DNA from 2 places in the Ferriphaselus amnicola genome. Region 2 is predicted to be linked to the other one. Evidence: predicted binding sites of a transcription regulator. Region 2 holds the regulator's gene; the other holds the start of a gene.
The links. Region 2 encodes sigma-54, which starts transcription at its own class of promoters, with help from an activator protein. Its sites were predicted from a motif close to TGGCACNNTTCCTGCT; they were not measured.
Positions count from the first base shown of each region.

Region 1: a site for sigma-54 is predicted at 1,942-1,957, ahead of OYT1_RS04085 (pilin). Genes of this name have one in related genera too.

Region 1 is NZ_AP018738.1:848,751-852,167, reverse strand. Features, by position in the region: gene OYT1_RS04090 (M48 family metalloprotease) at 4-1,422, shown strand; gene OYT1_RS04085 (pilin) at 1,485-1,892, opposite strand; gene OYT1_RS04080 (GspE/PulE family protein) at 2,078-3,417, opposite strand, start outside.
Region 2 is NZ_AP018738.1:583,616-587,032, forward strand. Features, by position in the region: gene hprK (HPr(Ser) kinase/phosphatase) at 1-292, opposite strand, end outside; gene OYT1_RS02775 (PTS sugar transporter subunit IIA) at 307-762, opposite strand; gene hpf (ribosome hibernation-promoting factor, HPF/YfiA family) at 810-1,133, opposite strand; gene OYT1_RS02785 (RNA polymerase factor sigma-54) at 1,147-2,553, opposite strand; gene lptB (LPS export ABC transporter ATP-binding protein) at 2,582-3,304, opposite strand; gene lptA (lipopolysaccharide transport periplasmic protein LptA) at 3,301-3,417, opposite strand, start outside.

The sequences.
Region 1 (3,417 bases), 270 kb from region 2:
GGTATGAAAAAAACCGCACTGATTCTGCTCTCCACTTTGCCCTTGCTGGTTTACGCTGACGGCCTACCGGATTTGGGCGACACTTCGCAGGAAACCATCTCGCCGCAACAGGAACGTCAAATTGGCCGGCAGAGCATGTTCGAGATTCGCGCCAGCAAAAGCTACCTGAGCGATCCAGAGGTCAATGACTACCTCAATCAACTCGGTTACCGCTTGGTCGGAAACAGTAACGAACCCTCGCAAGACTTCGAGTTCTTCGCCCTCAACGAAAACAATGTCAACGCCTTCGCCTTACCCGGCGGCTTCATTGGCGTCAATGTCGGGCTGATCCTCACTGCCCAAACCGAGTCCGAACTGGCTTCAGTGCTGGCACACGAGATTTCGCACGTGACTCAGCACCATCTGGCTCGGATGATCGCCGGCCAGAAATACGACACATTAGCCTCGATGGCGGCAGTGGCCGTCGCGATCCTCGCGGCACGCAACAACCCTCAGGCCTCGCAGGCGGCCATGGTCGGCGCGCAAGCAAGCATCATGCAGCGCAGACTGGACTTCACCCGCACCTATGAAAAGGAAGCTGACCGCATCGGCATCGAACTGTTGGAGCGCTCAGGCTTCGACACTCGCGCCATGCCCGCCTTCTTCGAGCGTATGCAAAAGGCCAATGGTTTATTGGAAGGGAATGCCCCCTCTTATCTGCGCACTCACCCATTGACCTCGGATCGGATTGCCGACGTGGAAAATCGGGTACAACAATTGCCCTACAAATTGGTGGCTGACAGCCTGACTTTTCGTCTGATACGTGCCAAGTTGCAGTCCATAGAAAAAAGCCCCTCTAGCGCTGTCGCTTACTTCACTGCCGCCCTAGGGCCGCAGAAATTCGGCGATCCAGTCGCTCAACGCTACGGCTTGGTGCTGTCCTTGCTGCGCCAGCGCAAGATGGAGCGCGCAGAGCTAGAGTTCGCCATGCTCTACCACCAAGCGCCAAAAAACCCGATGCTGGAAACACTGGCGGGGCAACTATTAAGCCGCAAGCACTCCATCAAGGATGTCAGCGCCTTCTACAAGCAGGCCTTGCAAAGCTACCCGCAACATCGTGCGCTGGTCTATGACTATGCCGACCTACTTCTCAAACAGCAGAGCTATACGCAAGTCATCAAACTGCTGGAGGAACGTATCACCGGCACGCCTACCGACCCTAGACTGTACGAACTCCAAGCTCAAGCCTATGCGGGGATGGATCAGCCGCAATCCTCACACCGCGCCCTGGCCTATTCCGCCTTGTTGCAAGGCAACCTGATGGGCTCTATCCAACATATGCAACTGGCTAAGCAAAGCGGCACCGACTTCTATCAGAATGCAGCGATCGAGAGTGAGTTGAAAGAGTTGTACGAAATGTTGGCCGTCCACAAGAAGAAATAGCTTTGTGTGACACTCAATGAAAAACGCCCGCCGAAGCGGGCGTTTCACTTTAGCGAGCCGAATTACTTACAGAAGCCAGCTGCCAAGCAAGTGCCACTTTGTGTCCAAGTGATCGCGCTACCTGCGGCATTCAATGCAGGCGTCAACACCGAAGTATAACCACCCGATGCAGCTGTTCCTGTAGCAGTAACAACGCCATCAGCTACTGCAACGCTGGCCAGATTAGCGGTAGCAGCGGGCGCAGCGGGGATACCATTAGTCGCATGTGCGCAACCAGTGAAGGTGCCCAGATCGTTCTGGCACACGGTCACTGCCTTTTGATAGGATTCGCTGATGGACAGCACTTCGCTGAACTTAGCTTTCTTGGTGTAGTTGCTGTAAGCCGGGATCGCGACGGCGGCCAAGATACCGATGATGGCGACAACGATCATCAGTTCGATCAGGGTGAAACCTTGTTGTACTTTTTTCATTTCTATCTCCTTGGGTTTAGAGTGGGTCATACCGCCACGGAGTAACAAAAGCAGGCTTCATGCCAACCTTAAAAAAAATAATCATTCATTTGATTATATTGAGATATATACACACTCAAGAATCCAAATTCAGCAGCTTCAATCAGTGAAGCTGCCCATCCCGAGCATAGCACTGACAATTTTCGTCACTTGATACAGACTGAGCGCACTTGATGCATATCAGTGAAACCTTGCAACACTTTCTCGATACCGTCTTGCTTCAAGGTACGCATCCCTTCGCCCAGTGCCGTGACGATCATCTCGGCCACTCGCGCATGCTCTTGGATGTTTTTCTTCATAGCATCGGTACCCACCAACAATTCGTGCAAACCAAGTCGGCCACGGTAGCCAGTTCCAGCGCAGCTATCACACCCAACCGGCTGGTATAAGGTGAACTGCCCATTCGCATCAGCAAAGGTACGCGCCCATTCTGCGCGTAAGGCCTCTCGCGCCGCCTCGGGGTCGTTTTGCCAACGCTCGATATGCTTCAGTTCATCAGAGTACTCCGTTAGCAACAAGTCGATCTCATCTTCCGACGCGATGTAGCTCTTGCGGCAATCCTTGCACAAACGCTTAGTCAGGCGCTGCGCCAACACACCGAGCAGCGCATCCGCGAAGTTGAATGGATCCATGCCCATATCCAGCAAACGGGTGATGGACTCCGGCGCGCTATTTGTGTGCAAGGTGGCAAACACCAAGTGACCAGTAAGCGAAGCCTCGATACCGATGGAGACGGTTTCCTTGTCGCGCATTTCGCCAACCATGATGATGTCTGGGTCGGCACGTAGGAAGGCGCGCATGATGGTGGCGAAATCCAGCCCCGCCTTCTTGTTGATCTGAACCTGACGCAGCCCCTTCTGGGTGATTTCCACAGGGTCTTCCGCCGTCCAGATCTTGGTATCCGGCTTATTGAGCGAGCTCAGGATAGAGTGCAGCGTGGTCGTTTTACCAGAACCGGTCGGGCCGCAGACAAAGAACAAGCCGTAGGGTTTGCTGACCACGCTCTTCAGCATCTCTAGGTTGTACGGAGAAAGTCCAAGCTTCTCGACTGGCAGCGGCTCGCCCGAGGCAAGAATACGCATCACGATGTCTTCGACACCGCCTTGCGAGGGTAGCGTCGCAACCCGCAGCTCGATGTCGAGAGGGCCAAACTTTTTGAACTTGATCTTGCCATCTTGCGGTTTGCGCTTCTCGGAAATGTCCAAATCGCACATGATCTTGATGCGGGTGATGAGCGCATTGCGATACGAGGCGGGCACCTCGATGTACGGCAACAGCGAACCATCCTTACGGAAGCGAATCAGCGTTTTGGCTTTCCCCGGCGCTGGCTCAATGTGGATGTCGGACGCGCCCATCTTGTACGCATCGACGATGATCTTGTTAACCAGTTTGACCAGTTCGTTGTCGGCTGCCGCACTAATGTCCTCTGGATTAGCGCCTAACTCATCGTCGTCCCCTCCCAGCGAAGTGAGCAAATCGTCCACTG
Region 2 (3,417 bases):
TCTCGTCCGTGCCGGCGATGATCAGGCACAGTGTGCTGCCATGATCGAGTAGTTGCAGCGAGGCTTGCATCGCCTCGGCATCTAAGCTGTGTAGATAGTCCAGTTCGATGCTACTGAATACTTGCACCCAGTTCGGGTGGATCAGATTCATGTGGCCGATCAAGCCTTTGTTCGACGCATTGACGAGCTCGCTGTCGAGGATCTTGTCGGCGCCACCTTCTCCAGCGACCCATACCAAACCTAGTCGCTCTTGCTTGTCTTCGAACAGCCGCCGAATATCTACCTGAGCCATATCAAAGCCTCCGCCTAGGCTTGCCAGTTGGCGAACAGTTGGTAAAGAACGGCTGGGTCATCGCTGGCGAGCAGTTGATCTCGGAAGGATTTTTCGCAGAACATCTGTGCTAGTTCGCCTAACAGCTGTAGGTGCAGATCGGTCGCCCGTTCCGGTACCAGCAGGACAAAGATCAGGCTCACCGGCAGCCCATCCGGTGAATCGAAGGGGATCGGGGTGGTGGTTCGGATGAAACAGGCGATTGGATCGCGCAGTCCCTTGACGCGGCCATGTGGAATGGCAACGCCTTGCCCCAGCCCGGTCGAGCCGAGTTTCTCGCGCGCGAACAGACTGTCGAATACCTGACTGCGCCCGATGTTGCGAGTGTTCTCAAATAAGATGCCGACTCGTTCGAACACACGCTTCTTGCTGGTGGATTCGGCATCCACCATGACATTTTCGGGCGGCAGGAGGTTACTAATTAAACCCATGGTTTGTTCCCATGAAAAAGGGCGGCCATTAGACCGCCCACTAAAGGTTATTCTGCTTCAACGATCTTGCCGGAGTCGTCATGACGACGCGCGGTGTTCTTTTCCTTGTGCTTCAACACTTGGCGATCCAACTTCTCGATCAGCTCGTCGATGGCGACGTACAGGTTGGCATCTTGGCATTCCACGAAGATTGTTTTGCCGCTGATATGGACGGTGGCTTCTGCCTTTTGTTCGAGCTTGTCCACCGATAGGATTACGGTGACATCCAGCACGTTGTCGAAGTGTTTCTTGATCTTGCCCAGTTTGCTGACCACATGCTCACGAATGGCGGGAGTGATGTCTAGATGATGTCCGCTGAGGTTGAGGTTCATGGTTGCTCCTTTGTTAGAGTGATTTACGAAGATTGACCGGGAGGATATTTAGCGATTCCCGGTATTTTGCCACAGTGCGCCGAGCGACTTGTATGCCCTGCGACACGAGGATTTCTGCCAAACGGCTGTCGCTCAGCGGATGATGAGCATCTTCCTGAGAGACCAGTTGCTTGATTAAGGCGCGGATGGCGGTGGAGGAACATGCCCCGCCGCTGTCGGTGGAGACGCCGCTGCCGAAAAAATATTTGAGTTCAAAGATACCACGTGGAGTTAGCATGAACTTCTGTGTGGTGACTCGTGAAATGGTCGATTCGTGTAATTCAAGCTGTTCAGCGATCTCGCGCAGCACGAGCGGGCGCATGGCGACTTCGCCATGCTCAAGGAACATACGCTGCCGCTCCACGATGGCTTGCGATACGCGCAAGATGGTGTCGAAGCGCTGTTGCAGATTCTTGATGTACCAACGTGCTTCCTGTAACTGCCCAGTCATCTGTTGCGAACTTTGCTCATCACGGCGCTGCATGATGTTGGCGTAAAGTTGGTTCACGCGTAAACGTGGCATAGCTTCTGGGTTGAGGCGGGCCGCCCAGCGACCACGCTGGCGCTCGACGATGACGTCGGGCACGACGTAATCGCTGACCCGTTGCTCGTAACGCGCGGCTGGGCGCGGATTGAGTTGCAGAATGAGGGCTTGAGCCGCACGCAGACCATCTTCGTCACAGTGTAGCAGCCGTTTGAGGCGGGTGTAGTCGTGAGCAGCCAGGAGATCGAGATGCTTGTCCGTGAGTTGTATCGCTAGTTGCCGACTCGGGGTGGTGGCTGGCAGGGCGCGCAGCTGCAAGGACAAACACTCAGATAAATCGCGTGCCGCGATGCCAGGCTCATCTAGATGTTGCAACTGGACGAGTGCAGTTTCTAGATCATCTAGCGTGACATCTAACTCTTCCGGTAGCATCTCGAAGATGTCTTCCAATGACTGTGCCAGAAAGCCGCCATCATCTAGCGCGTCAATTAGCAGTGCAATCAGTTGGCGGTCATGGTGGTCGAGTTGGCTGAGGCTGAGTTGGGTCAGGAGATGCTCGCGCAGACTTGGGGAGCTGGCGGCTGTCTCGGGATAGTGGTCATCTTCGTCATCAGAGCTGGCTGAGCTAGGGCTATAAGACAGCTCGCTCCAGTCTTCCTCGGCCTTGGATGATTCTCTTTCAGGCTGCTCGGGGCTGGTGGAGGTGGTGCTTGCCGTACTCGTGGCAAACGAGGTGATCTCGTCTTCCTCGCGCTCCAAGAACGGATTCTCATCCAGCAGTCGCGCAGTTTCCTGATTGATCTCCAAGGTAGAGAGTTGCAGTAAGCGGATAGATTGCTGCAACTGCGGTGTGAGCGTCAGTTGCTGGGATTGCCTGAGTTGTAGTGATGCTTTCATGCCAACGATTATTAGGTGGGCGTCACTTTTATAGTTTGAAGTGCTCGCCGAGATACACTTTCCTCACGGCTTCATTATAGATGATTTCCTCGGGCTTGCCTTCCGCCATCACTGCGCCAGCGTTGATGATGTAGGCGCGGTCGCAGATGCCCAAGGTTTCCCGCACGTTATGGTCGGTAATCAGCACACCGATGCCGCGTTCTTTGAGAAAACGGATGATCTTCTGGATATCTAGCACGGCGATGGGGTCAACGCCGGCAAAGGGTTCATCCAGCAGAATAAAACGCGGATCGGTGGCCAGCGCGCGTGCGATCTCGCAGCGCCGTCGTTCGCCTCCAGAGAGACTCATGGCGGGATTGTCGCGTATGTGGCTGATATGTAACTCGTCTAGCAAGGTTTCTAGCGTCGATTCCTGTTGGGCGAGAGGGAGTCCGCGCAACTCCAGTACGGCGCGAATGTTTTCGGCCACCGTCAAGCGACGGAAAATCGAGGCCTCTTGTGGCAGATAGCCTAGTCCTAATTGGGCACGGCGATGAATGGGCGCATGAGTGATCTTGTGCTGGTCGATGTAGATGTCTCCGCCATCTGCTGCAACCAAGCCTACGATCATATAGAAGCTGGTGGTTTTTCCTGCACCGTTAGGGCCGAGCAGGCCGACCACTTCGCCGCTGTGCACGGATAGAGATACGTCTTGCACCACAGTGCGGGCGCGGTACTGCTTCCTCAGCGAGGTGGTGCGCAATTCACTCATGGCTTACCTAAACTGGTCGAAGGCCGGATGGACACTGGATCCGTGGGGGCTGGGATGCTCTCGTTCCTAGGCTGAATGACTGCGCGAACTCGGCCTCGCTGGCCGGAATTCGG